Regions from separate parts of the Streptomyces sp. NPDC002671 genome, predicted to be linked through region 1. Evidence: riboswitches for the same ligand, from Rfam matches in the RefSeq annotation. Region 1 holds a riboswitch; each other region holds the start of a gene.
The links. Region 1 has a riboswitch for cyclic di-AMP ahead of ACWD35_RS21575 (transglycosylase SLT domain-containing protein). Riboswitches for the same ligand answer to the same signal wherever they lie in the genome.

Region 1 (7,129 bases):
CGAGGGCGAGTGGCGGGGCGTCGTCCGCCAGCTGCTGGCCCAGGGGCTGCTCGCGGTCGAGGGCGAGTACGGCACGCTGGTGCTCACCGAGACGAGCGGTTCGGTGCTGCGGAGCGAGCGCGAGGTCCCGCTGCGCAAGGAGCCGAAGAAGCCGGCCGCCTCCCGGTCGGGTTCGGGCGCGGGCTCCGCCCGGGGCGGAGGCAAGGCCAAGGCCGCCGCGGCCGAGCTGCCCGACGAGCTGCTCCCCGCCTTCGAGGCCCTGCGGGCCTGGCGCGCCGAGCAGGCCCGGGAGCAGGGCGTCCCGGCGTACGTCATCTTCCACGACGCCACGTTGCGGGAGATCGTCACCCGCCGTCCCGCCTCGGTGCGGGAGCTGGGCACGGTCGGCGGCGTGGGCGAGAAGAAGCTGGCGACGTACGGGGAGGGGGTACTGGGGGTGCTGTCCTCCCTGGACGGCTCCGGCACGGCCGCCGCCACCGTGCCAGCGCCCGGTGAGTCCCCGGAGGACGACTGGCCGGAGTGGGGCGAGGAGCCGGAGCCGGACGACTGGATATAGCGAGCTGCCACTCGGGCGCCTGCGGGGGTGGGGGCGGGTCTGGGGGCGGCAGCCCCCAGGGGGCTCAGGACAGCGCCGACAGTCCCGGGGCGAACGTGATCAGCAGCGGCAGCAACGGCACCAGCGCGGCCACCGTCGTCGTCAGCGCCCGCTGCCGTCGCAGCAGCCGCGGCGGGGGCTCCAGGAGGCGGTCCACGCGCTCGCCCAGCAGGCGGCGGCTGGAGGCGCAGGAGAGGACGCCCCGGTGCTGGTTCAGCTCGATCAGCGCGAGGGCCGTGGTGAGGTGGCCGCAGCGGCGGGACGCGGTGTCGTCGGCGGCGAGTTCGACCAGGCGGTGGGTCTGGTCGCAGAAGTGGGCGAACAGCGGCACGCGCGGGAAGCCCGTGGCGAGTGCCGTGGACAGGTGCAGCAGCCAGTCGTGGTGGGCACGGGCGTGACCCCGCTCGTGAGTGAGGACCGCGTCCAGCTGGTGGTCGGTCAGGCGCTGCAGCGCCCCGGTGGTGACGACCAGCTGGGGCGGATGCCCGGGCATCCACCAGGCGTCCGGGTACTCGTCCTCCAGCACCAGCATCGGGCCCCGCGCGGCCGGTAGCCCGGCCGGGAGTTCCGGGGCGCGTTCGCGCAGTTGCGCGCGGGTCTGGCCGAGGCGCCGGCGGGCCTCGGCGAGTTCCCGGGCCAGCATCGCCGTCGTCCAGGCGGCCCCGCAGGCCAGCAGCACCGTGAGGGTGACCGCCCACACCGGCGCGGACGAGAGGTCGTACGCGGCGGTGACGGCGGGCGGTGCCGGGGCGAACACGCGGTCGCGGACGGTGTGGAAGACGGCCGCCGCACCGAGGATCAGCGCGGCCAGGCAGCACATCAGGACCGTGGCGACCAGGCACTGCCACACCCACAGCGCGACCACGGGTTCCCGCTCGGGCCAGCTGGCCCGGGTCAGGGCACGCGGCGCCGGTACGGCGGCCGTCAGGGCGACGACGCTCAGCAGGAGCAGGCAGACGGTCATACCGGGGCACCGTCCTGGTCGGGGTCGGAGTGTGTGCGGGAGAGGGGTGGTGCGTGTCCCGCCAGTATGACGGCGAGGGGCGCCAAGAGGCAGTCCCCGACGGGGATCCGCCCGCCCTCCTTCGAGTCCGCCTCCTTCGCGTGCCGAGTCCGGGGACCGGCGGGGTGACGCTCACCCCGCCGGTGACTCCTGTCTCTCAACTGCGCCCTCGGCTCCCGGAGGTCAGCCCGACACGATCCGCCCGCTGACCTCGCCCAGGCCCACCCGGTTCCCGTCCGGCCCCGGCGCCCACGCCGACATGGTGACCACGTCGCCGTCCTCCAGGAACGTGCGCTTGCTGTCCGGGAGTTCGAGGGCGTCGCGGCCGTTCCAGGTCAGCTCCAGCAGGGAGCCGCGCTGGTGCTGCTCCGGGCCGCTGACCGTGCCCGAGCCGTACAGGTCGCCGGTGCGCAGCGAGGCCCCGTTCACCGTCATGTGGGCGAGCTGCTGGGCGGCGGTCCAGTACATGGTGGAGAACGGCGGCTCGGCGACCACATGGCCGTTGATCGCCACGGAGATCCGCAGGTCGTAGCCGTCCGGCTGCCCGCCCTCGGCCGTGTCGTCCAGGTAGGGCAGCAGCGGGTGCGTGCGCTCCGGCGGCGCCACGCGCGCGTGCTCCAGCGCCGCCAGCGGGGTGATCCACGCGGACACCGAGGTGGCGAAGGACTTGCCGAGGAAGGGGCCGAGGGGCACGTACTCCCAGGCCTGGATGTCGCGCGCGGACCAGTCGTTCAGCAGGCACAGCCCGAAGACGTGCTTCCTGAAGTCGCCCAGCGCGACCGGCGTGCCCAGCTCGGACGGCGTGCCCACGACGAAGCCGACCTCGGCCTCGATGTCCAGCCGGACCGACGGGCCGAAGACGGGGGCGGGGTCGGCCGGCGCCTTGCGCTGCCCGGAGGGCCGTACGACATCCGTGCCGGAGACGACGACCGTGCCGGAGCGGCCGTGGTAACCGATCGGCAGGTGCTTCCAGTTGGGGGTGAGGGAGTCCGCGGCGTCCGGGCGGAAGATCTGGCCGACGTTCCGCGCGTGGTTCTCCGAGGCGTAGAAGTCGACGTAGTCCGCCACCTCGAACGGCAGGTGCAGGGTGACCTCGGACAGCGGGTGGAACAGCGGTTCGACCGTCTCGCGGTGCGCGGGCTCCGTCACCCAGGCGGTCAGCGCGCGCCGCACCTCGGACCAGGCCGTGCGGCCGGCGGCCAGCAGTGGGTTGAGGGTGGGCTTCGCGAGCAGCGCCTGGTGCGGCGAGCCGAGGGCGGTGGCCGCGGCGCCCGCGTCGAGGACGTGGTCCCCGAGCCGGACGCCGACCCTCCGCTCCGTGCTGCCGGAGGGCGAGAAGACGCCATAGGGAAGGTTGTGCGGACCGAAGGGGTCACCCTCGGGGACGTCGAAGGGGGGCATGGGGTACTGCCTCACTCTCATCCGGCGCCTTGCGCGGCGATGCGTTCCATGTGGTCGCGCCACACGTTACGGCGGAGGCAGGTGTCTTGGGCAGTGCCTGAAGGGTTGTGCGGGTGATGACTGAAGAGTTCTGGATGTCCGAATAAGTCTTGTCGGGGGTGGCAATCCCCGCTTGGCTCCCTTTGGGGGCGGACGGGATGGATCCGGTCCGCGGGCGGCCCACGGCTCGGCCGCTCCACTCGTACGAAGGAGGCCATCAGGCAAGCGAATGGCCCCACTTGGCGCTGGGAAGTACATAAGTGCACAGGGTGACAGGGGGAGTCGGGCGGGGCGCGAGGTCCGTATTCTCTGATCATGGCCGCCTCCCCCGCGTATTCACTGATCGCCACCGACCTGGACGGGACGCTGCTGCGCGGCGACGACACCGTCTCCGATCGGTCGCGCGCCGCGCTCGCGCGGGTGGCGCGGGCCGGCGCCCGGCACCTGGTGGTGACGGGCCGCCCGGCCCCCAGGGTGCGGCCCCTGCTGGACGACCTCGGATATACGGGGCTCGCGGTGTGCGGGCAGGGCGCGCAGGTCTACGACGCCGGAGCCGACCGCCTGGTGTGGTCGGTGCGGCTCGACCGGGAGCTGGCCGAGACCGCGCTCGGCAAGATCGAGGCCGAGGTCGGGCAGGTCCACGCGGCCGTCGACCAGGATGGCGTGGACGGGCTCACGCTCATCGAGCCCGGGTACCGGATGCCCCATCCGACCCTGCCCGCGGTGCGGGTCGGCCGCCGCGACGACCTGTGGGCGGAGCCCATCAGCAAGGTGCTGCTGCGCCATCCCGACCTGTCCGACGACGCGCTGGCGGCGCTCGCGCGCTCGGTCGTGGGCTCGCTGGCGACGGTCACCATGTCGGGGCCGGGCACCGTGGAACTCCAGCCCGGCGGGGTGACCAAGGCGACCGGGCTCGCGCTCGCCGCCGACCTGCTGGGCATCGGCGCCGAACAGGCCCTCGCCTTCGGTGACATGCCCAACGACATCCCGATGTTCGCCTGGGCCGGCCGCGGCGTCGCCATGGCCAACGCGCACCCCGAACTCAAGGCGGTCGCCGACGAGCTCACCAAGTCGAACGAGGACGACGGCATCGCCGTCGTCCTCGAAAGACTGTTCCCGACCGACTGACCGGGGGGTATGTCAGTACGCGCTGAAGACGTTGTCGATCGAACCGTAGCGCGCGGCGGCGTAGTTGCAGGCGGCGGTGATGTTCGCGACCGGGTCGTAGATGTTGAACGACGTTCCGATCACGTGGTACGCGTTGAACGTCGGGTCGATGACCTGGAGCAGGCCCTTGGACGGGATGCCCTTGGCCGCGTTGGAGTCCCAGAGGTTGATGGCGTTGGGGTTGCCCGAGGACTCCCGGATGATGTTGCGGTAGATGCCGTTGTAGCTGCCCGGGATGCCCTTCTGAGCCATGATCGCGAGGGACTCGCGGATCCAGCCGTCAAGGTTGTTCGGGTACCCCGCGAGGGTGGTGGCGGCGGTCGTCGTCGTCCTGCCGGCGGCCGAGGCGCTCGTGGCGCCGATGAGCGGGATCGCGAGTACGGCGGCGCCGGTGCCGGCGGCGACGAGCGCGCGGACGAGGCGGTTGTTCCGGGTGCGGCGGGGCTGAGCGGCAGCAGACATGGGGAAGTCCTCTCCGGCGCCTGCGAGGTGAGCTGTCGGGTTCGGGCTGGGGAGTGCCCGGCCGGGCCGTCGAGACGGCACGACTTCACCCCTAGCCGTTCCGGTGCGACATGTGTCGACCGGGCCGGCGGCTTACCTGGGTCCCCCGCTCCTGCCGTACGAAATGAGTTCGTCGATGGGTCTTTCAGGCGGCGGCAGGATTCGGCGTCCGCCTGATGGCCCGGAACGTATGCGAGAGCACATGTCCGGAACAAGTACCAGATTCGTAGATCAACCCAATTGACCTTGATCTGTTCCGAATGTGGCACTTGATCCTTTGCAGTTGCCAACGCTCAACTCACCTTTACGACAAGGGGTGGGAAGGGGTGGGGGCAGCTATTCCCGGCAGGGCGTTCCAATGGGTGTGAGTGACCCAACTCACGAATGAGCGAAATATGGCAAATCGGGCATGAGGTATTAAGGGGATTCGGGCGATTCGGGGGTTTCGGGGGATTCGCTTCACCCGTTGGAGGCAGGAAAGTGGTCCGCGTCACAGGTGATTTCGGAGGGTTCAGCGGCCGGCCGCGGCTCTCGCCACGACTCGCCGACGCGGCGCGGGGACCGGCGCGTCCGTCAGGGTCCGCCATACGTGCGCGTACCCCCTCGTACCGTCCGCCGGTGGGAGTCGTGGGGGTAGGACGTACGGATGTGCATGAGTGTCTCGAGCGGTGGGCGCTATCGGTGATCGAAAGCGGACCGGATACGCTGACTTGAAGTGATAGCGGCGACCTATCGACAAACCGTGCAATCGCCAACAGAGACACAGCAGACAGGAGACCCCTCGTGACCGTCGTCGGGCCGTTCGGGCTGAGCGTGCGGGACCAGGCTCTCGAAGCCGATGTCCAGGCCGGATTGGCGGCTGTCGAGGAAGGTTTGCTCGAAGCCACCAAGAGCGAGGTCCCGTTCATCACCGAGGCCGCGCAGCACCTCGTCCGGGCCGGCGGGAAGCGTTTCCGGCCGCTGCTCGTGATGCTCGCGGCGCGCTTCGGTGACCCGTACGCGCCGAACGTGGTGCCGTCCGCCGTCGTGGTGGAGCTGACCCACCTCGCCACGCTGTACCACGACGACGTCATGGACGAGGCCGCCGTGCGACGCGGCGTGGACAGCGTCAACACCCGCTGGGGCAACTCCGTCGCGGTCCTCACCGGCGACTTCCTCTTCGCCCGCGCCTCCCAGATCCTCGCCGACCTCGGCCCCGAGGCGGTCCGGGTGCAGGCCCTCGCCTTCGAACGGCTGGTCACCGGTCAGATCCTGGAGACCGCGGGTCCCTCGGACGGCCGTAACCCGGTCGACCACTACCTGGACGTGCTCAGCGGCAAGACGGGCGCGCTGGTGGCGGTTTCGTGCCGGTTCGGAGCGATGATGTCCGGCGCCGACGAGACGGTCGTCGACGTCCTCACCCAGTACGGCGAGCGGCTCGGTGTCGCCTTCCAGCTCTCGGACGACGTCCTGGACATCGCCTCCGACTCGCACGAGTCCGGCAAGACCCCCGGCACCGACCTGCGCGAGGGCATCCCGACCCTGCCCGTGCTCCGGCTGCGCGAGCGGGCGGCCAAGCTGGGGCTGCCCGAGGACCTCGCGCTGTGCGAGCTGCTGGACTCCGACCTCAGCGACGGCGCCCGGCACGCCGAGGTGCTTGCCGCGCTGCGCGCACACCCCGCGCTGGAGCAGGCCCGCCGGGACGCCGTCCGCTACGCCGAAGAGGCGCGCGCCGCGCTGGCCCCGCTGCCCGAGGGCGACGCCAAGGCGGCGCTGACGGAACTGTGCGACGCGGTGGTGTTCCGGGCCGGCTGAGCCCGGCTTCGGGACGACCCCTACGGGTCGGGTGGAGCTGCCGCCCTTTCGTGTCATACCGCAGGCGTACACGGAGTTGGCTCCGAGGTCTGACGCTTCCTCACGGCCGATTTGGTCAGATGGGAACCACGGAAATCACCACTCCTCACCGATTCGGGTGAGAATGGCGGCTCAGGTGGACCAGCGTGAGGACAGCCGCCGCCGACGACGGAGGTAAGGCACACATGGCACCGTACGAATCCGACGACGCAACGGACGTCGCGCAGGACGGGGACCTGCGTACCGGACGCCGCAAGGCCGCCCGGTACGTCGTCCCGGTCGCGGTGGTGGGGGTGGCGGCGGCCACGATCGGGCTCGTCCCGGCGCTCGCCGCCTCCGGAGACCCCGACCTGCCGAAGATCACCGCACAGCAGCTCATCGAGAAGATAGCCAAGTCGGACGTGCAGCAACTGTCCGGCACGGTGAAGATCGACACCGACCTCGGCCTGCCGAACTTCGGTGGCCTGGAGAACAGCCTGATGTCCGGCGCGGCCCGGGGCGGCAACGGCGCCGGCTCGACCGCGGACCCGAAGGCGAAGCTCACCGAGCTGGTCTCCGGCACGCACACCCTGCGCGTGGCCCTCGACGGC
Region 2 (7,129 bases), on a different contig from region 1:
GTTGGTAACGCGGTGTACGGAACTGGCCCTGACGGGCCGGGATGTGACCGTATGCGACCGCGTTCCCGGTCCGGAGCCGTCGCCTTCGCGCAGCGTGGTGACCGAAGCGAGGAATGCCGGGCCTCCGGAACTGGTGGGGTGCTATGGAGCGGATATATGCAAGAGCATGGATGCGGGCAGGCGCCCCGGGGACGCCCCGCGGATGCGCCCTGATTAGGCTCCGGCCTCATGGACGTACTCATCCACATCTTCGTCGGCCTGCACATCATCGGCATCGCGGCGCTGCTGGGCGGATTCATCACCCAGATCAAGGCCATGGGCCAGGGCACGGCACGGTTCGTGCCCGGGATGCTGCACGGCGCGCTGACGATGCTGGCCACCGGTGTGATCCTGGTCGGCCTCCACCGGGCCGGCGACGACGACCACCACCTCAACTACCTCAAGATCGGCTTGAAGCTCGCTCTGCTCGTCGTGATCCTCGGGCTGGTCTACGTGAAGCGTGACGAGGAGAAGGTCGACAAGAGCGTCTTCGGGCTGGTCGGCCTGCTGACCACGACGAACATCTTCATCGCCGTGCTGTGGACCTGACGTTCAGCGCCCTGACCTGACGGCGGCGCGAGCCGTCGGCACCGCGCCGGCGGCGACCGCGAGCCAGGCGGCCACCGCCACCCACGTCAGGACCCGCCCCGGCCCCTTCAGCCATGGAACGTCCACCGTGGCGGCGACGGCCAGCGTCGCCGCCGCCGTCATTCCCATCGGGAACACGGTCGCCCACCGCCGTACGTCGTAGCCCGGGCGCGGCCGGACCAGTTCGGCCGCCAGCAGCACGAGGTACCAGGCCACATCCAGCACGAGCAGGGCGACCGTCAGCGTACGCAGCGTCCCCCGGTCGTCGACGTTCCACAGGTACAGCCGGGCACTGTCGGCGGAGAGCAGCTTCGCCCCGGCCAGCGCCGAGATGGCGAGCGCCCCGCCCGCGATCCAGTGGTCCCCGGCCCCTTCCAGCACCTGCCGCGACTCGAACCGGGCCAGGGCGACGCAGTAGAGCACCAGCCCCAGGAAGAACATCACCAGCGCGGCGTGCGCGAGCCACGCCGTCGCCTCGGCCGCGGCCAGCGTGGCGCCCAGTACGGCGAGACCCTGTGTGGCCACACAACACAGGAACACCGCTCCCGGCATGCGCCGCTCCCAGCGCCGTACGACGAGAACGAACAGCACGGGCCAGAGCAGCGCCGCCAGCGCGAGCAGCGCCTCGGCCAGGGTCTGCCGGCCGAGCGTGGAGAGCCGGGTGCCCAGGACGGTCGTCGCGGCCACGGCGGTGAGCGCCCCGGGACTCCCGGCCTCGGCCAGCCAGCGCCGCCGCTGCCCCGCCAGCCGTACGACGAACTCCGCGCCCAGCCCCAGCCAGGCCACGCAGGTCAGCCCCAGGAAGACCCGGGACAGCCCCTCGTCGCCCGTGAGCTGCAGCCCCACCGACACGATCCCGGTCGCCATCACCGCGGCCCCGGCCGCAGGCGACCGCCGCGCCGACCAGGCACGCAGGGAGGAGAGGCGGGACATGCGCCCGATGCTAGGCCCTGTCGTCAAATTCCCGCCTGCCGCGCGACGCCTGGCACGCGCATCTGCCGCGTTGTCGTCAGTCGCCGACGCTCCCCCACGCTCGGCTTCGCTCGCGCGGGGGGACCCCCATCGTCGACTCCCTCCTCCGCCTTGCAGCTGCACGCACCAGACGCCGCGCGGCCCGCCCTCCGGGCGGACGACGGGAATTTGACGACAGGGCCTAGAGAGGGACGCGGCTGTTCAGGGCGGGGCGCGCGGGCGTACGCCCCGCCCTGAGCCGGTCGTGCCACGCTCCTGTGCCGGTCACGCTCCTACGCCGGTCGCACCACGCTGTGGATGATGGACGTGCCGCCGTAGTAGACCGACTCCTCGCGGACGTACGCGCCCGGCTTGGGGGCGTGGATCATCATGCCGTTGCCTATGTAGAGGCCGACGTGGCTGATGTCGTCGTAGAAGAAGATCAGGTCGCCGGGGCGGGCGTCGGCGAGGGAGACCGTGGTGCCCACCTTGACCTGGTCCCAGGTGGTGCGCGGGAGGCTGACGCCGGCGGCCCGCCAGGAGGCCTGGGTGAGGCCGGAGCAGTCGTAGGAGCCGGGGCCCGTGGCGCCCCACACGTACGGCTTGCCGATCTGGGCGCGGGCGAAGGCGATCGCCTCCGCGGCCTTGGTGTCGTAGGAGCCGGAGGTGGTCGAACCGCCGGAAGAGGTGGATCCGCCGGACGAGCCCGAGGTGTCCGAGGAGCCCGACGAGCCCGAGGACGACGGGGACGGCGAAGACGAGGGCGACGGGGTGCTCTGCTGTGCCGCCCGCTGGCGCGCCGCCTGCTGCTTCGCCAGCTCGGCCGCCTTGCGGGCCGCCTCCTCCGCCTTCTGCTTCTCGATCGCCGCCAGGCGCGCCTTCTCCTCGGCCGTCAGCTTGGACAGCAGCTCACGCGCGGTGGCGAGCTTCTTCTGGACGGTGGCCTTCGCCGTCTGCAGGTCGTCCTGCGTCTTGGTCAGCGTCTGGAGGCTCGTCGCGGCCTCCCGGCGCTTCTTCATGGTCGCCGTCTGTTCCGTGACGAAGTCGTCGACCGCGCTCTTCTGACGCGAGGTCAGCCGGTGCATCAGCTGGCTCTGGTCGAAGTAGTCCTGCGGATTGCTCGCGAGCAGGAAGGTGGCCGTGTCCGGCACGGTGGTGCCGGTGCGGTACTGGGCGGCGGCTATGGTGCCCAGTTCCTCGCGGGCCGTGTTGAGGCGTTCCGTGCGCTTCGCGACATCGTCACGGAGGCTGTCGGCGCGCACGCGCTCCTTGCCGGCGCGCTCCTTGGCCGCGTCGTACTTCTCGGTCGCCGACTCGGCCTGCCGGTAGAGATCGTCGACCTTCTTCTGCACCTCCTCCACGCTCGGCTTCCCCTTGTCGGCGGCGGGGGAGGCGTTCGCCGTCTGGGAGAGGACGGCCACGGAGGTCAGTGCGGCGGTGGCGAGGACGGGGGCGCGGAGGCCTGCTGTACGGGGCCCGACGGGGCGCGGCTTGCGGTGCGACGCCAAGGGAGGCGACTCCTTCCATGCGCCGCCTACCGGGTTAGCTGTCGGGTTCGGGCGGTGCGTTCGGAAGGGTTGCCCTACGGCCCCCTCCCGGTGGGAGGCGGCCGATTCACCCCAGAGGTCGGTGGGTCCCCGGCTCCGGTCGCCGCGAGGGCGCGCCGGACTCGGCGGGGGCCGCGCGGCCCGGCGAGGTTCGCCGGTAGGGGTCGTACGGCCCGCACGCACGCTAGCCAACTCGTGGTACCCCTGTGAAGGTTGGTGCGTAGTATGTCCGATACATTTTCGTGACCTCGGGGGTGAGGGTGCGGGAAATCACGGCTGGGTCATCGGGCGCTTCCGCAGCGTGAGGGGCGGAAGGGGTCGGCAGGTGCCGGGAGGGGAGCCTCCCGCGGGGGGCCGGGTTCTCGGGGCGGCCCACGGTTGTCAGTCCGGCGCCCTAGACTCGGAGAGCGATGAGCAGCCTCTTTGACGACAGCTTCCTGGCGGACCTCCAGCCCCCTCGCGGGCGCGAGGAGGAGCCCCCGCCGCCGCCCGAGGACGATCACGCTCCGGAGTCGCTTCCGGACGATCTGTTCGGCGGGAAGTTCGACGTGCCGCCGGACCGGGACACGTACTACCGCGACGGCGCCCCGCGCCCCGCGATCGACGCAGCGGCCCTGCTGGAGGGGCTGAACGAGAACCAGCGCGCCGCGGTCGTGCACGCCGGCTCCCCGCTGCTCATCGTCGCCGGCGCCGGCTCCGGCAAGACCCGCGTGCTCACCCACCGCATCGCCCACCTGCTCGCCGAGCGGGACGTGCACCCGGGCCAGATCCTCGCGATCACCTTCACCAACAAGGCCGCGGGCGAGATGAAGGAGCGCGTCGAGCGGCTCGTCGGCCCGCGCGCGAACGCGATGTGGGTCATGACCTTCCACAGCGCGTGCGTGCGTATCCTGCGCCGCGAGTCGAAGAGGCTCGGCTTCACGTCCTCGTTCTCGATCTACGACGCCGCCGACAGCAAGCGCCTGATGGCCCTGGTCTGCCGTGACCTGGACCTCGACCCCAAGCGCTTCCCGCCCAAGTCCTTCAGCGCCAAGATCAGCAACCTGAAGAACGAGCTGATCGACGAGGAGGACTTCGCCGCCCAGGCCGCCGACGGCTTCGAGAAGACCCTCGCCCAGGCCTACGCCCTGTACCAGTCGCGGCTGCGCGAGGCGAACGCGCTCGACTTCGACGACCTGATCATGACGACGGTCAACCTGCTGCGCGCCTTCCCCGACGTCGCCGAGCACTACCGCCGCCGCTTCCGGCACGTCCTGGTGGACGAGTACCAGGACACCAACCACGCCCAGTACGCGCTCGTGCGCGAGCTGGTCGGTACGGGCGACCGCGCCTCCGAAGACGCCGACGTCCCCCCGCGCGAGCACGAGCTGCCGCCCGCCGAACTGTGCGTCGTGGGTGACGCGGACCAGTCGATCTACGCCTTCCGGGGCGCGACCATCCGCAACATCCTCCAGTTCGAGGAGGACTACCCGAACGCGACGACGATCCTGCTGGAGCAGAACTACCGCTCCACGCAGACCATCCTGTCCGCCGCCAACGCGGTCATCGAGCGCAACGAGTCCCGCCGCCCGAAGAACCTGTGGACCAACGCCGGCCAGGGCGCGCGCATCACCGGCTACGTCGCCGACACCGAGCACGACGAGGCCCAGTTCGTCTCCGACGAGATAGACCGCCTCACGGACGCGGGCGAGGCGAAGGCCGGGGACGTCGCCGTCTTCTACCGCACGAACGCCCAGTCCCGTGTCTTCGAAGAGGTCTTCATCCGCGTCGGCCTGCCCTACAAGGTCGTCGGCGGCGTCCGCTTCTACGAGCGCAAGGAGGTCCGGGACGTCCTGGCCTACCTGCGCGTCCTCGCCAACCCCGAGGACTCGGTGCCGCTGCGCCGCATCCTCAACGTGCCCAAGCGGGGCATCGGCGAGCGCGCCGAGGCGATGGTCGACGCCCTCGCTCAGCGCGAGAAGATCAGCTTCCCGCAGGCCCTGAAGCGGGTGGACGAGGCGTACGGTATGGCCGCGCGCTCCACCAACGCGGTCAAGCGGTTCAACACGCTGATGGAGGACCTCCGTACGATCGTGGAGTCCGGCGCCGGACCGGCGACCGTTGTGGAGGCGGTGTTCGAACGCACCGGCTACATGGCCGAGTTGCAGACCTCCACGGACCCGCAGGACGAGACCCGCATCGAGAACCTCCAGGAACTCGCCTCCGTGGCCCTGGAGTTCGAGCAGGAGCGCGAGGAAGGCGAGCAGGGTACGCTGGCCGACTTCCTGGAGAAGGTCGCCCTGGTCGCCGACTCCGACCAGATCCCGGACGAAGAGGACGGCGACGGCGTCATCACCCTGATGACCCTGCACACCGCCAAGGGCCTCGAGTTCCCGGTCGTGTTCCTGACCGGCATGGAGGACGGCGTCTTCCCGCACATGCGCGCCCTCGGCCAGACCAAGGAGCTGGAGGAGGAGCGGCGCCTGGCGTACGTCGGCATCACGCGCGCGCGGGAGCGGCTGTACCTGACCCGCTCGGCCATGCGCAGCGCCTGGGGCCAGCCCTCGTACAACCCGCCCTCCCGCTTCCTGGAGGAGATCCCGCCCGCCCACATGGAGTGGAAGCGGACGGGAGCCACCGCACCGGTGTCCTCCGGGCCCGCGTCGGGCATCGCGGCCTCGCTCTCCTCGTCCCGCTCCCGCTCGTCGGCGGCGGGCGCGTCCGGCTTCGCCACGCGGCGCGCCACGGAGAAGCCGGTGGTGGGGCTGGCCGTCGGCGACCGCGTGACCCACGACCAGTTCGGCCTCGGCACGGTGGTCGCGGTCAAGGGCACGGACCCGAAGAACGCGGAGGCGACGATCGACTTCGGCGACGACAAGCCGAAGCGGTTGCTGCTGCGGTACGCGCCGGTCGAGAAGCTGTAGGAAGAAGCCGTGGACGAGTGAGCCCCGCCGGATATCGGCGGGGCTCACTCGTAACGGTCTTCAGGCCGGGCTCAGGTCGGGTCCAGGCCGTGGCTGCGCAGCCACGGCAGAGGGTCTATGGCCGCCCCGCCCGCCGGCCGTACCTCGAAGTGCAGGTGCGGGCCGGTGGAGTTGCCCGAGTTGCCCGAGTAGGCGATCGGCTGGCCGGCCTGGACGCTCGTACCGGGGGCCACGCGGTAGCTGGACAGGTGGCAGTACCAGGTCTCCGTGCCGTCCTTCGCCGTCAGGATCAACATGTTGCCGTAGGCGCTGTTCCACTTGGTGGAGACGACACCGTCGGTCGCGGCCATCACCGTGGTGCCGTACGACACCGGGAAGTCGATGCCCGTGTGCACCGACATCCAGTTGACGCCGGCCTGGCCGAAGTAGGCGCTGAGCCCGCGCTGCAGGACCGGCAGCACGAACTTGGGGCGCAGCCGCTCCTTGAGCGCGGCCTCGGCCGCCGCCTTCTTCTTCTCCAGCTCCTGCTGCGTCTTGAGGTCGATGCGCTCCTGCGTACGGCTCGCCCGGTCGGCGAAGTCGTCGGCGCCGGCGGAGAGGCCCCTGAGCTGGGTGTCCAGCTTGTTGTTGGCGACCGACGGCTGCACCGCGTGCGCGTCCGAGGCGGAGGCGGTGGTGTCCTTGCCGCCGTCGGTCAGGCCGCCGACGGTCGCGGCGGCGATCCCGGCGACCCCCATGACACAGACCGAGGGGACCGCGACGGTCAGCAGCGCGGAGCGCTTGGCGGGCGTACGGCGCCGGGACCGCCCCGCGCCACGCGAGCTGCCGCGGGGCGCCGGGGCCGGGCCGGTCTCCTCCTGGTCCTCCAGCAGGCCGGTTACGGCGGGCAGTTCACCGGTCGAGGACAGCTCGTCGTCTTCGGCGGGGTCGTCCTCGAAGCCCGAGTCCTCGAAGCCCGAGTCCTCGAAGCCGGAGTCCTGGTAGTACGGGTCCTGGAAGTCCGAGTCCTGGAAGTCGGTTTCCTCGTACGCCGTGTCGTCGTACGGCGCCTGCTCGGACACGGTGGTGGACTGCGCGTCGAACGGTTCGGCAGGCTGCTCG
Region 3 (7,129 bases), on a different contig from region 1:
GCTCGCCCGCTGGACGCCCCCTGCCGTGACGCGGGCCATCCTCGCCACGTCGGCGGGCTGGCCGGTCGATGTCGCGGTGGCGCCACTCACGGCCGGCCACGAGGGCGCCCCGGTGCTGCGAACGGGTGGACGACTGCCCGTCGTCGTGTTCTCGCACGGCGCGCACGATCACCGTGCGGACACCACCGTCGTGGTGCAGGAGCTCGCCAGCCACGGGTACGTGGTGGTCACGGTGGATCACACGTACGACGCGTTCAGTGAGTTCCCCGACGGCCGGCTCACGGTCCCGCTCGACCAACCCGCCCTGACACCACGGGACTTCGCCACCGACATCCGGTTCGTGCTCGACTGCATCGAGGACCTTGCCGCCGGGCGCAACCCCGACGCCGGACACCGACCGCTGCCGCCCGGCCTGCGTGGCGCCCTCGACCCGCATCGCATCGGCATGTTCGGCTGGTCGAAAGGCGCGACGGCGACCGCCTTCGTCATGAGCGAGGACCAGCGCGTCCGGGCCGGGCTGAGCCTCGACGGCCCGATGCAGCCGACGGTCACCAACGACCTGGACCGGCCGTTCATGCTGATGACCGCGGCGTTCCCCCGGGCCACGCAGCCGAGTGTCGCCGAGTTCTGGTCCCACCTGCGCGGATGGCGGCTCAACGTCCAGGCCGAGGGCGCCACCCACTGGTCGTACGGTGACGACCAGGTGCTGATCCCGCAGCTGGCGAAGGCGGTCGGGATGAGCGACGAAGAACTCCGGGGCTGGATCGGCACCCTCGCTCCCGCCCGGGCGGTGCGGATCCAGCGGGCGTACCCCCTCGCGTTCTTCGACCTGCACCTGCGGCACCGGCGCGGGCATCTGCTCGACGGCCCGTGCCCGGCCTTCCCGGAGGTGAAGTTCCTTCCCTGAAGCGACGGACCGGCCGTCAGCCCGCGCTCAGTTCGGTCAGTTCGGTCAGCTCGGTCAGGGGCAGTGTGTGCTGGGTCTGGAGGACCTTCGCCCGCAGATACCGGACGTTGTGCGCGGTGGTGAAGACGCCGGTCGGTACCCGGTCCCGTACGCCGACTCCCAGCGCGCGCAACTGCTCCGCCTTGTCGGGGTTGTTGGACAGCAGGTCCAGTTCCCCGATGCCGAGGGCGCCCAGCATCTGTGCGGCGGCCGTGTAGTCGCGGGCGTCCTCCGGGAGGCCGAGGGCGGCGTTCGCCTCGTAGGTGTCGAGGCCCTGGTCCTGGAGGGCGTAGGCGTCGAGCTTGTTGTACAGGCCGATGCCGCGGCCCTCCTGGCGGAGGTAGAGCAGGACGCCGCCGCGGTCGGCGATGCGCTCGACCGCCTCGCGCAGCTGGGGTCCGCAGTCGCAGCGGGCCGAGCCGAAGACGTCGCCGGTCAGGCACTCGGAGTGCAGGCGCACCAGGGGGACGGAGCCGGGCGCGGGGTCGCCGAGGACGACGGCGACGTGCTCCTGGCCGTCGGCCAGCCCGTGGAAGGTGACGAGTTCGGCGTCGGCGCTGTAGCCGTCGTGGAAGCGCAGCGGTACCCGGACGCGGGCGCGCGGCGTGGCGGCAGGGGTGTCGGGCATGCGGATCCCTCCGAGGCGGTTTGCTTCACATTTGAAGCAGTCGGTTCGTAGGGACCCTACCTCATGCTTAAAAGTTAAAGCAATCATGGAGCTGTCGGTGATGCGGACGACGGGCATGACGAACGGCGCCGCCACGGGACGTCACCCGCCCCGGCCTCGGCGTCGTCGCCCTGCAGCCCGCCCGCGATCTGCGCGCAGATCTCCTCCAGCTGCCGTACCTGCTCCGGGGTGAGCCGGTCGAAGAGGGCGGCGCGCACCGTGTCGACGTGTCCGGGTGCCGTGCGCTCCAGTACGGCCGTCCCCTCGTCCGTCAGCACCGCGAGGCTGCTGCGCTTGTCCCACCGGCAGTCCTCGCGGCGCACCAGCCCGTCCCGCTCCAGCCGGGTCACCGCGTACGTCAGCCTGCTGCGCGTGATCTTCAGTGTCTCGGCGAGATCGGTCATGCGCAGTCGCCGGTCGGGTGCGTCGGAGAGGTTGGCGAGCACGGAGTAGAACAGATGGGGCATGGCGGCGTCCTGCTGGAGCTGCCGGTCGATCGTGTCCTCCAGGAGCCGGGAGGCGGCCATGTAGGCGCGCCAGGCGCGCTGCTCTTCGGGGGTGAGCCAGCGGGTCGTCATGCCGCCAGTGTAAGTTTGTTTCAAACTTGAACCAAGGCGAGCCCAGTCGTCAGCCTCAGCAAGTCCGCTTCCGGAAAGAGGACGCCGATGCCCCTGCCGTACGTGCTGCTGTCCGCCGCCGTCTCCCTCGACGGCTACCTGGACGACACCGGCCCCGAGCGACTCCTGCTGTCCAGCCCGGCCGACTTCGACCGGGTCGACGAGATACGGGCCTCGGCCGACGCCATCCTGGTCGGCGCCGGCACCATCCGCGCGGACAACCCACGGCTCCTGGTCAACTCCCCGGAGCGCCGCGCGGCCCGCGTCGCCGCGGGCCGGCCGGAGTATCCGCTGAAGGTGACGGTCACCGCCTCCGGCGACCTCGACCCGGACGCCAGGTTCTGGCACACCGGCGGCGAGAAGCTCGTCTGCACCACCGACAAGGGCGCCGAGCGGGCCCGCGGCCTCGGTATCGCCGCCGACGTCGTCGCCCTCGGCCCCGACCTCGACTGGCGTGCCCTGCTGGAGCACCTGCACGACGTGCGCGGCGTACGGCGCCTGATGGTCGAGGGCGGCGGCACCGTCCACACCCAGCTTCTCCAGCAGGGCCTCGCCGACGAGCTCCAGCTGGTCCTCGCCCCGCTGCTCGTCGGGGACCCGAAGGCGCCCCGGCTGTTCGGCCCGGGCGCGTACCAGGCCGGTCGCCTCCGCCTCACCGAAACCCGCAGGATCGAGGACGTCGTACTGATGCATTACGAGCCCACCGCACCCGGAACCGGGCAGTCGGTCACGGCCGCCGACCGGCACTGGATGCGGATCGCCTGCGAGCTGGCGGCGCTGTGCCCGCCCTCGGAGACGGCGTTCAGCGTGGGCGCGGTCGTGGTGGCCGAGGACGGGACCGAGCTGGCGCGCGGCCACTCGCGGGAGGGCGGCGATCCGGTCGTCCACGCCGAGGAGGCGGCCCTGGCGAAGATCGACCCGGCCGACCCGAGGCTGCCCGCCGCCACGGTCTACAGCAGCCTGGAGCCCTGCGCCCGCCGCGCCTCACGGCCGGCTCCCTGCGCGCGGCTGATCCTGGCGGCGGGGGTACGGCGGGTGGTCACGGCCTGGCGCGAGCCGGACACGTTCGTGGCGGCGGCGGACGGGAGCGGACTGCTGTCGGCCCAGGGCGTCGAGGTCGTCGTACTGCCCGAATACGAGGAGCGTGCCATGGCGCCGAACCGCCACCTACTGACCGGTGAATAAACCGATGTGCTTTCTGCCCCGCGTATGGCGTACAGTAGAGACATCGCCGCGGGGTGGAGCAGCTCGGTAGCTCGCTGGGCTCATAACCCAGAGGTCGCAGGTTCAAATCCTGTCCCCGCTACTGAAGGCTCAGGGCCGGAATCCAGACATGGGTTCCGGCCCTGAGTGTTTGCAGTGTTCAACGGCCTGCGGGGCGCACTACTCAGGGTGATCGGGCGACCGCCCTCTGCATAACATCTGAGTCACCATCAAAAACGCTGTGACTCCTGAACCTCGACCAAGTCGCCCGGTTTGCGCCGGTAATGGCGTGTATCTCCACCTCGGAAAGCGTTAATGATCAAGCCGAACGGCTTGGAATCTGACAGCCGGGTCTATTAACGTTCGATAACGCAGCGCGGTCGTCCCAGCCGTCACAAGAGGCGGCTCCGTGCTCATGCGCCGAATCCCGTGAGGGAACCGGGGAACCACCACCTTGGGGTGAATCGCGCGGACGCCGTCGTGAACTCGCTGAGTACACGACAGTGCCACGCGTAGGAGACCTTCCTGCTCCGAACCCGTCAGCTAACCCGGTAGGCGGAGGAAGGAAAGGAGTACGCCCGCGTGGCGTCCAACCGGCCTGCCCAAGAAGCCCCGTTCATACCGGCTCAGCGCGAGACCGAAGCCTTTGGCTACGGTTCCTTCCCGGCCGAGGAGGGCCCCTGGGAGGAGTGGAACCCCACCGAGGACTCCGTCCGCCCGGTCCGCGGCCGGCACCGCGTCGCCAAGCAGCGCGGCGGGCTCGCGCGCAGTTCCACGGTCCTCGGCGTCGGCGTCCTGGCCGCGGTCGGCGCGGGTGGCATCGCCAGTGCCAACTCCGGCAAGCCCCCGGTCGCCATCTCGATGCCCGACCTGCCCGACCTGCCTTCCTCCGTCGACTCCCTGCTTGACGACGGTTCCGCGGACGCGCCCAAGGCGGCCTCCGCGGACACGCTCAGCAGGGTCGGCATGACCTCCGAGGACGCGCAGAACACGGACGCGGGCGAGGCCCTGCGCAACCGGATCATGGCGCAGGCCGACCAGCAGCAGGGCCAGGCCGACAGCAAGGCCACCGCCGCCGCGGTCGCCGCCGCCGAGCAGCAGAGCGCCGCTGCGGCTGCGAAGGCCGAGAAGGCCGCCGTCGCCAAGGCCGCCGCCGCCAAGGAGCAGGCCGAGGCCATCGCGAAGAAGAAGGCCGAGGCGGAGCGCCTGGCCAAGCTGGCCAAGCAGTTCAGCCTGCCGGTCGTCTCGTACACCATCACCGGCACCTTCGGGCAGCCCGGTGCGATGTGGTCCTCCGGCTACCACACGGGCCTGGACTTCGCCGCCCCCACGGGCACGCTCATCAAGGCCGTCCACAGCGGCACCGTCACGCAGGCGGGCTGGGCCGGTGCCTACGGCTACCGGACCGTGCTGACCCTGGACGACGGCACCGAGCTGTGGTTCTGCCACCAGTCCTCGATCAACGTCAGCGTCGGCCAGAAGGTCAACACCGGCGACGTGATCGGCCGTATCGGCGCCACCGGCAACGTCACCGGCCCGCACCTCCACCTGGAGGTCCACCCCGGCGGCCAGCCGACCGGCATCGACCCGATGACCTGGCTCCGCGACAAGGGCCTCAACCCCTGACCCGGCCTGACCCCGGTCCCCGGCGGTCCTGGCGGCATCCCCCCGACGTCAGGGCTGCCGGATTCCTTCCGGCGCCCGCGCTCTGCTGTCCTGCTGCGCGGAATGTGATCACTGGTACGGGTGTTGAAACAGGGTATGGCTTCTCTGCGCACACTCGGTTCCTCCGATCTCCAGGTCTTCCCCCTCGCCCTCGGCGGCAACGTCTTCGGCTGGACCTCCGACGAGGAGACGTCCTTCGCCGTACTCGACGCCTACACGGCGGCCGGCGGCAACTTCGTGGACACCGCCGACTCCTATTCGGCCTGGGCCGAGGGCAACAAGGGCGGTGAGTCCGAGACCGTCATCGGCAAGTGGGTGAAGGCCCGCGGCAACCGCTCCGACGTCGTCATCGCGACCAAGGTCAGCCAGCACCCGGAGTACCCGGGCCTGTCCGCGGCCAATATCAAGGCCGCCGCCGACGCCTCCCTGCGCCGCCTCGGCACGGACTACATCGACCTCTACTACACCCACTTCGACAAGCCCGAGGTCCCGGTCGAGGAGATCATCGGCGCCCTGGACGAGCTGGTGAAGGCCGGCAAGGTCCGGCACATCGCGGCCTCCAACATCACCCCCGAGCGCCTCCAGGCCTCCCTCGACTTCTCCGACCGCGAGGGCCTCGCCCGCTACGTCGCCCTCCAGCCCCACTACAACCTGGTCTCCCGCGACACCTACGAGGGCCCGCTGCGCGACCTCGCCGCCCGCGAGGGCCTCGGGGCCGTGTCGTACTTCTCGCTGGCCGCGGGCTTCCTCACCGGCAAGTACCGCCCCGGCACGACGGTCGGCAGCCCCCGCGCCGGCTCGGCCGCGCAGCACCTGAAGTCCGAGCGCGGGCGCCGGGTGCTCACCGCCCTGGACGAGATCGCCGCCGCCCACGACGCCCCCGTGGCCACGGTCGCCCTCGCCTGGCTGGCGGCCCAGCCGACCATCACGGCACCGATCGCCTCGGCGCGGACGGTGGAGCAGCTGCCGGCGCTTCTGGGCGTGGCGGATCTGAAGCTGACGGACACGGAACTGAAGCAGCTGACGGAGGCCTCCGCCTGAGGCTTCCTTCCGGTCTTTCCGCCCGGTCTTTCCGCCGCGGCTGCGTGATCCGGCGGTGCCTACGTCCGGTACGGGTTGTACGCGGGATACGGCACCGCCGGGTACCCGGCCGGATACCCGTACGGCGCCCAGTGCACCGGCACCGGAACGGAGGCCCTGGCCGCGTACTCCAGCGCCGGCCAGGAAACCTCCCTCCGCTTCCACAGCTCCGCCAGCAGCTCCCGCTCCCGTACGGCGAAGTCGGCCCCGGCCTTGCCGTTGCGCCCGCGGTGCCGCAGGAACGCGAGCGAGGTGGCGCAGGCCTCGTACTCCGCGACCGCGCGTGCCGCCGGCCGCCCCCCGAAGTACTGCCGGGCGTGGTTGCGGGCCAGCCGCCGCGCCCGCATCGACCCGAGGGCGAACGGCTCCGCCGGCCCCAGCCACCCGGCGTACACATACGCGGGCAGCTCCTCCCGCACGGTCCGCAGCTCCCGTTGCCGCGTCCAGATCGCGAGCCAGGTCAGCAGCCCGAACGCGGGCAGCATGAACACGCCGTAGACGGCGAAGAACCCGTACTCGCCGAAGGTCGAGGAGCCGTTCCAGAAGGCGTGCACGCCCATCGCGAGCAGCAGACCGCAGAGCGGGACCAGCACCCGCCGGACGCGCTGCCGCTCGGCGGACAGCGCGGCGATGCCGAAGCCGATGCCGGTGAGCACGGTGAACAGGGGGTGCGCGAACGGGGACATCACGATGCGCACGAAGAAGGTGGCGGCGGTGACGGAGGCGATGCCGCGGTCGCCGGTGAGCTGGTCGGTCCCGAAGGCCGTGCCGAGGTAGAGGATGTTCTCGGTGAACGCGAACCCGGTGGCGGTGATCCCGGCTATCACCACCCCGTCCACGATCCCGGTGAAGTCCCGTCTGCGGAAGAGGAAGACCAGCAGCACGGCGGTGGCCTTCGCGGACTCCTCGACGATCGGCGCTATCACGGTCGCGCCGAGGGTGTCGGCGCTC
Region 4 (7,129 bases), on a different contig from region 1:
GGGGCTGGCGGGCGAGCAGCAGGCCCGCGTCGACCAGCTCGGTGATCGTGTCCACCCGGATCACCCCGGCCTGCCGGAGCAGCGCGGAGACGGTCGCATGGGGCAGCCGGGTGGCCCGGACCGCGTGCCCCTGGGGGGCCGAGCCGACCCCCTGCACCACGACCAGCGGCTTCGCCGCCGCGGTCCGCCGGGCGAGGCGGGTGAACTTGCGCGGGTTTCCGATGGACTCCAGGTACATGAGGACGACGTCGGTCTCGGGGTCGTCGTACCAGTACTGGAGGACGTCGTTGCCGGAGACGTCCGCGCGGTTGCCGGCGGACACGAACGTGGACACGCCGGTGACCCCCGTGACCCCTCCCCCGCGCCGGTGCAGCCGCGACAGCAGGGCGATGCCGATGGCGCCGGACTGCGCGAACAGACCGATGCGCCCCGGGCGGGGCAACTCGGGGGCGAGCGAGGCGTTCAGCAGGACGTCCGGGGCGGTGTTGATGACCCCGAAGGCGTTCGGGCCGATGATCCGCATGCCGTACGCGCGCACCTGCTGCACGAGCGCACGCTGCCGCTCTCGTCCCTCGGGCCCGCTCTCCGCGTAGCCGGCGGAGAGGACGACGAGTCCCTGGACGCCGTGTTCGCCGCACTCGGCGACCACTGCGGGGACGTACTCGGCCGGGACGGCGACGACCGCGAGGTCGACGTGCCCCTCGATCTCCCGCACCGACCGGTGCGCGGGCACCCCGTCGACGTCCTCGACGTCCTCGGGGAAGGCCTTGTTCACGGCGTACAGCCGGCCCGCGTAGCCGGCGTCCCGGAGGTTGGCCAGGACGCTGCGGCCGACCCCACCGGGCGCGCGGCCGACCCCGACGACGGCCACGGAGCCGGGTGCCAGCAGCCGTCGTACCGAACGGGCCTCGGCGCGCTGCTCACGCGCGCGCTGCACGGCGAGGGAGCGGTCGGTGGGTTCCAGGTCGAACTCCAGGCGTACGACGCCGTCCTCGAAGCTGCGCTTCTGGGTGTACCCGGCGTCCGTGAACACCTTGATCATCTTGGTGTTGGCGGGCAGCACCTCGGCGGCGAAGCGACGGATCCCGCGCTCGCGCGCCACGGCGGCGATGTGCTCCAGGAGGGCGGAGGCGACCCCGCGGCCCTGGTGGGCGTCCTGCACGAGGAAGGCGACCTCGGCCTCGTCGGCCGGTGCGGAGGCGGGCATTCCGTCGGGGCCGATGCGGTCGTAGCGCACAGTGGCGATGAACTCGCCGCCGACGGTGGCCGCGAGCCCCACCCGGTCCACGAAGTCGTGGTGCGTGAAGCGGTGGACGTCCTTGGCGGAGAGCCGGGGGTACGGCGCGAAGAAGCGGTAGTACTTCGACTCGTCCGAGACCCCCTCGTAGAAGCTGACCAGGCGGTCGGCGTCATCGACGGTGATGGGCCGCACGCGTGCGGTGCCGCCGTCGCGCAGCACCACGTCCGCCTCCCAGTGGGCGGGGTACTCGTGCCGGTCCTGCCGGTCCGCCGGGGTCTGCATGGGCCCCAGCGTACGGCTCGCCCACGACAACGGCGCGAGGCAGTCTGTGGAGGACGGAAGCCGGATCGAGGCCGCGGTCCGGCGACACGGCCGGGGGGTGACGAAGGTCCCCTCCGGACTTGCTTCACGATGTGGGAAACTGGTCTAGACAACCCTGAGAACCTGAAGGGCAGCATCACATGGCTGAGCGCCGCGTCAACGTCGGCTGGGCCGAGGGCCTCCACGCCCGCCCCGCCTCCATCTTCGTCCGAGCCGCCACGGCCGCAGGCGTCCCGGTGACGATCGCCAAGGCCGACGGCAACCCCGTCAACGCGGCCTCCATGCTGGCGGTCCTCAGCCTGGGCGCCCAGGGCGGCGAGGAGATCGTCCTCGCCTCCGGCGCCGAGGGCGCGGACGCCGCCCTGGACCGGCTGGCCAAGCTGGTCGCCGAGGGCCTTGAGGAGCTGCCCGAGACCGTCTGAGTCGCACCAGGAAGCCGCGCCCCCGGAACCGGGGGCGCGGCTTCCGCGTTTTCGCGGCCGGCCGGACGGATTCGCACGCGGATTTACGCACCTGCCTGAATTCACGGCACGCCGAAAAAGGGCAGCGGAAATGCACGTCCCGCCGAATATCCCCTCTTTGTATACGGCGCCCGTGTTAATGCCGCGGGCTCGCTGTGTTTACGGCATGTTGCGAGTCCCTCACACGCTCCGCGCGGTCCCCGCCGGAGGCGAACCGCAGCCGGTGCGCGCCCACCGCGCGCTCGGTGTGCAGGGCCGTGACCGCCCGCGCGCGCTCGCTGTCGCCGCGCGCCACCGCGTCCACGATGACGCCATGCTCGGCCCAGGACTCCACCGGGCCGACCGGAGCCCGAACCGCGTACATCCAGGCGATCTTGTGCCGCAGCTGGGTGAGCGTCGAGGTCAGCGAGTGGCTGCCCGCGGCCTGGGCGAGCGTCTCGTGGAACCAGCCGTCCAGCGAGCGCAGTTCCTCGCTGCCGCCCTGCCTGGCCCGCTCCTGGCCCAGCCGCACCAGGCCGCGCAGCACCTTCAGATGGGCCTCCGTGCGCCGCTGGGCGGCCCGTGAGGCGCCGAGCGGCTCCAGGAGCATGCGCATCTCCAGCAGGTCGGCGGCCTCCCGCTCGGTCGGCTCGGCGACACACGCGCCCGCGTGTCGGCGGGTCACCACGAAGCCCTCGGCCTCCAGGGTGCGCAGGGCCTCGCGGACGGGGACGCGCGAGACGCCGTAGCGGCGGGCCAGAACTTCCTCGGTGAGGCGGCTGCCGCGCTCGTAGACACCGGCCACGATGTCGTCCCGGATCGCCGTGCACACCGAGTGCGCCGGAATACGCATGACCGACCTCCGTCTTAATCCCCGTGAAACGTCGACGATGGACGCATGTTCCGTGACTCTATTGCAATGAGCGGGAATTTCCGACGGCGGCCCGGAATCCATGGATATTTTTTGGTCAGCGGGCACCTCGGACGCCGCGAAAAACGACGAAAGCCCCGGCTCGGTGAGCCGGGGCTTCGCGATGAGTGCGTCAGACGTTCAGGCCGTGCTGGCGGAGGTAGGCGACGGGGTCGACGTCCGAGCCGTACTCCGGGGTCGTGCGGGCCTCGAAGTGGAGGTGTGGGCCGGTGACGTTGCCGGTCGCGCCGGACAGGCCTATCTGCTGGCCCGGGACGACCTGCTGGCCCACGCCGACGCCGATGGACGACAGATGGCCGTACTGGGTGTACATGCCGTCGGCCATCCGGATCACGATCTGGTTGCCGTACGCGCCGCCCCAGCCGGTGGAGACGACGGTGCCGAGGCCGACCGCGTGCACGGGGGTGCCGCTGGCCGCGTGGAAGTCGATGCCGGTGTGGGAGCCGGAGGACCACAGGGAGCTGCTGGCGTGGTAGCCCGTGGAGACGTAGGAGTTCGCGATCGGCAGCACGAAGGCGTTCAGGCGCTTGCGCTCGGCCGCGCGGGCGGCGCGCGCCTTGGCCTCGCGCTCCTCCTTCGCCCGCTCGGCGGCGGCCTTGGCCGCGGCCTGCTCGGCCGCCTTCCGCTCGGCGGCCTGCTGCTGCGCGGTGGCCTGCGCGTCGATCTGCTCGGCGATCTCGTCGCTCACGGTGATGACCGGGGTGAGGCCGGTCTGCTCGACGGAGTTCTCGGCGGCGAGCGACGGGGTGGCCGCGAGGGTGCCGATGACGCCGGTGGTCAGGGCCGCGACGCCGGCCGCCTGAGCGGTGGTGCGCTTGACCCGGCCGGGCTTGCGGTGCTTCCCGGTGGCGCACATGAACGCCATGAAGTGGCTGGTCCTTTCCTTCCCTGCTCGCCTACCGGGTTAGCTGACGGGTTCGGAGGAGGAAGGTCTCCTACGGACTCCCTCGCGCACGCGCGGGAGTCCGATTCACCCCAGGGGACGTGTGGGTCCCCGGCTCCCCTGGCTCGCGCCGTATGGGGACTCGGCGATGGCTGTCCGGTGCCGCGGGTGCGGCGCACTGCCTGACGGACAGCCCGCACGACGCTACGGGGGGTGGCTTTCCCCGCCCAAACGGATCCGGGCTTTTGTAGCGCATCCCACAGGCCAGACAGGCAACCTCCGCCCCAATTCGGACATCTGGGGAGCGGCTGGGGAGCAGCCGGTGAACAGGCGTGGGGCCCTGACGACCCGTAAGTCGCCGGGGCCCCATTCCCGCGTGCGTGCGCCCGGGCTCTACTCGGCCGCCACGACCGTGACTTCGCCGATGCCGAGCGCCTCGACCGGTTCCTTGATCTGGGCCGCGTCACCGACGAGGACCGTCACCAGACGGTCCACCGGGAAGGCGTTCACGACCGCCGCCGTGGCCTCCACGGTGCCGGTGGCGGCGAGCTGCCGGTAGAGCGCGGCCTGGAAGTCGTCGGGCAGGTGCTGCTCGACCTGGTCGGCCAGGGTGCCCGCGACGGCCGCCGCGGTCTCGTACTTCAGCGGCGCGACCCCGACGAGGTTCTGCACGGCGACGTCCCGCTCGGCGTCGGTCAGGCCCTCCGCCGCGAGCGTGCGCAGCACCGTCCACAGGTCCTCGAGCGCGGGGCCGGTGTTCGGGGTGTCCACGGAGCCGCTGATGGCGAGCATCGAGGCGCCCGTGCCGTCCGGGGCGGAGCGCAGCACCTGCCCGAAGGAGCGCACGCCGTAGGTGTAGCCCTTCTCCTCGCGCAGGACGCGGTCCAGGCGGGAGGTGAGGGTGCCGCCGAGGCAGTAGGTGCCGAGCACCTGGGCGGGCCACACGCGGTCGTGCCGGTCGGGGCCGATCCGGCCGATGAGCAGCTGCGTCTGCACGGCACCGGGCCGGTCCACGATGACCACGCGCCCGGTGTCGTCGGCGCTGACCGGCGGCACGGGCCGCGGGCTGCCCGGGGTGCCCGTCCAGGCGCCCAGGGTGTCGCCGAGCAGCTCGTCCAGGTCCGTGCCGGTGAGGTCGCCGACCACGACCACGGTGGCCGTGACGGGGCGCACATGGCGGTCGTAGTAGGCGTGGACGGCCGCCGCGTCGATCTTCTCGACCGTCTCCTCGGTGCCCTGGCGCGGTCGGGACATGCGCGAGGTGGCCGGGAACAGCTCCTTGGAGAGTTCCTTGGCGGCCCGGCGGGCGGGGCTGGCCAGCTCGTGCGGGATCTCGTCCAGGCGGTTGCGGACCAGCCGCTCGACCTCGCTCTCGGCGAAGGCGGGCGCGCGCAGGGCGTCGGCGAGCAGGCCGAGGCCCTTGGCCAGGCGGGAGGCCGGGACCTCCAGGCTGAGCCGGACGCCGGGGTGGTCGGCGTGCGCGTCCAGCGTGGCGCCGGCCCGCTCCAGCTCGGCGGCGAACTCCTCGGCGGAGTGCTTGTCGGTGCCCTCGGAGAAGGCCCGCGCCATGATCGTGGCGACGCCGTCCAGGCCGGCCGGCTCGGCGTCCAGGGGCGCGTCCAGCAGCACCTCGACGGCGACGACCTGCTGGCCGGGGCGGTGGCAGCGCAGCACGGTCAGGCCGTTGTCCAGCGTGCCGCGCTCGGGGGCCGGGAACGCCCAGGGCTTGGCCTCGCCGGCCTGCGGCTGGGGGTGGAAGTCCATCGTGGCGAGCTCGGTCACTTGGCCGTCTCCTCGTCGTTCTCGTTGCCGGCCTCTACGGTCGCTTCCTGCTCCGGGTCCTCGCCGCGCCCGGCCTCCTCGGTGTGCTGGGCCGACTCGGCGGACAGCGGCTCGTAGACGAGGACCGCGCGGTTGTCGGGGCGCAGGCGGGCCTGGGCGACCTCCTTGACCTCCTCCGGGGTCACCGCCAGGACGCGCTGGACGGCGGTGAGGGCGAGCTGCGGGTCGCCGAACAGGACGGCGAACCGGCACAGTTCGTCGGCGCGGCCGGAGACCGTGCCGAGCCGGTCCAGCCACTCGCGCTCCAACTGCGCCTGGGCGCGCTCCATTTCCTCGGGCGTGGGGCCCTCCTCGGCGAACCGGGCCAGCTCCTCGTCGATGGCGGTCTCGATGACCGGCACCTCGACGTCACCGGAGGTCTTCACGTCCAGCCAGCCCAGCGAGGGGGCGCCGGCCAGGCGCAGCAGGCCGAAGCCGGCCGCCACGGCCGTACGGTCGCGGCGCACCAGCCGGTTGTACAGGCGGGAGGACTCGCCGCCGCCGAGGACGGTCAGGGCCACGTCGGCCGCGTCGCACGCGCGCGTGCCGTCGTGCGGGAGCCGGTAGGCGGCCATCAGGGCGCGCGCCGGGACCTCCTCCACGACGACCTCGCGCAGCTGCCCGCCGATGACGTCCGGCAGGGAGCCGTCGCGCGGCGCGGGCTTGCCGTCGTGCGCGGGGATGGACCCGAAGTACTTCTCGATCCAGGCGAGGGTCTGCACGGGGTCGATGTCGCCGACCACGGAGAGCACCGCGTTGTTGGGGGCGTAGTAGGTGCGGAAGAACTGGCGGGCGTCCTCCAGGGTGGCCGCGTCCAGGTCCGCCATCGAGCCGATCGGCGTGTGGTGGTAGGGGTGGCCCTCCGGGTAGGCGAGGGCGGTCAGCTTCTCGAAGGCGGTGCCGTAGGGCACGTTGTCGTAGCGCTGGCGGCGCTCGTTCTTGACGACGTCCCGCTGGTTCTCCATGGACTCGTCGTCCAGGGCCGCGAGCAGCGAGCCCATGCGGTCGGCCTCCAGCCACAGCGCGAGCTCCAGCTGGTGGGCGGGCATGGTCTCGAAGTAGTTGGTGCGCTCGAAGCTGGTGGTGCCGTTGAGCGAGCCGCCGGCACCCTGGACCAGTTCGAAGTGGCCGTTGCCCTTCACCTGACCGGAGCCCTGGAACATCAGGTGCTCGAAAAGGTGAGCCAGACCGGTACGTCCCTTGACTTCGTGGCGCGAGCCGACGTCGTACCAGAGGCAGACCGCCGCCACCGGGGTCAGGTGGTCCTCGGAGAGCACCACGCGCAGACCGTTGGCCAGGCGGTGCTCGGTCGCTGTCAGGCCTCCGGAGCCTGCCTCGGCTGTGGTCGTGTGACCCATGGGCATGTACGTCCCTTCGCGAGCGGAGGCGGTCGTCGAAACCGCGGTTTTCCTGCCGGTCCTGCCACTGTATGCAAGCGTGCGCAGCGGCGGCGAAGTTCCCGCCGGACGTACGCCCACAGCGGATCACGTAGC

Region 2: another riboswitch for cyclic di-AMP. It lies ahead of ACWD35_RS19820 (NlpC/P60 family protein); the one in region 1 lies ahead of ACWD35_RS21575 (transglycosylase SLT domain-containing protein).
Region 3: another riboswitch for cyclic di-AMP. It lies ahead of ACWD35_RS04895 (M23 family metallopeptidase); the one in region 1 lies ahead of ACWD35_RS21575 (transglycosylase SLT domain-containing protein).
Region 4: another riboswitch for cyclic di-AMP. It lies ahead of ACWD35_RS02205 (M23 family metallopeptidase); the one in region 1 lies ahead of ACWD35_RS21575 (transglycosylase SLT domain-containing protein).

Annotation. Positions count from the first base shown of each region.
Region 1 covers NZ_JBSFVU010000013.1:123,081-130,209, forward strand. The annotation lists gene recQ (DNA helicase RecQ) at 1-556, shown strand, start outside; gene ACWD35_RS21560 (M56 family metallopeptidase) at 621-1,559, opposite strand; gene fahA (fumarylacetoacetase) at 1,782-2,999, opposite strand; gene ACWD35_RS21570 (HAD family hydrolase) at 3,354-4,166, shown strand; gene ACWD35_RS21575 (transglycosylase SLT domain-containing protein) at 4,179-4,667, opposite strand; cyclic di-AMP (ydaO/yuaA leader) riboswitch at 4,672-4,852, opposite strand; gene ACWD35_RS21580 (polyprenyl synthetase family protein) at 5,490-6,500, shown strand; gene ACWD35_RS21585 (LolA family protein) at 6,725-7,129, shown strand, end outside.
Region 2 covers NZ_JBSFVU010000011.1:282,930-290,058, reverse strand. The annotation lists gene ACWD35_RS19830 (hypothetical protein) at 229-588, shown strand; gene ACWD35_RS19825 (tellurite resistance/C4-dicarboxylate transporter family protein) at 592-1,560, opposite strand; gene ACWD35_RS19820 (NlpC/P60 family protein) at 1,872-3,086, opposite strand; cyclic di-AMP (ydaO/yuaA leader) riboswitch at 3,095-3,249, opposite strand; gene pcrA (DNA helicase PcrA) at 3,536-6,028, shown strand; gene ACWD35_RS19810 (M23 family metallopeptidase) at 6,100-7,129, opposite strand, start outside.
Region 3 covers NZ_JBSFVU010000003.1:19,352-26,480, reverse strand. The annotation lists gene ACWD35_RS04920 (alpha/beta hydrolase family protein) at 1-907, shown strand, start outside; gene ACWD35_RS04915 (GTP cyclohydrolase II) at 924-1,574, opposite strand; gene ACWD35_RS04910 (MarR family winged helix-turn-helix transcriptional regulator) at 1,658-2,191, opposite strand; gene ACWD35_RS04905 (dihydrofolate reductase family protein) at 2,279-3,415, shown strand; tRNA gene ACWD35_RS04900 (tRNA-Met) at 3,463-3,536, shown strand; cyclic di-AMP (ydaO/yuaA leader) riboswitch at 3,842-4,006, shown strand; gene ACWD35_RS04895 (M23 family metallopeptidase) at 4,016-5,059, shown strand; gene ACWD35_RS04890 (aldo/keto reductase) at 5,195-6,139, shown strand; gene ACWD35_RS04885 (PrsW family intramembrane metalloprotease) at 6,199-7,129, opposite strand, start outside.
Region 4 covers NZ_JBSFVU010000001.1:514,921-522,049, forward strand. The annotation lists gene ACWD35_RS02190 (bifunctional acetate--CoA ligase family protein/GNAT family N-acetyltransferase) at 1-1,522, opposite strand, end outside; gene ACWD35_RS02195 (HPr family phosphocarrier protein) at 1,702-1,983, shown strand; gene ACWD35_RS02200 (GntR family transcriptional regulator) at 2,159-2,854, opposite strand; gene ACWD35_RS02205 (M23 family metallopeptidase) at 3,045-3,797, opposite strand; cyclic di-AMP (ydaO/yuaA leader) riboswitch at 3,811-3,973, opposite strand; gene ACWD35_RS02210 (M16 family metallopeptidase) at 4,209-5,597, opposite strand; gene ACWD35_RS02215 (M16 family metallopeptidase) at 5,594-7,000, opposite strand.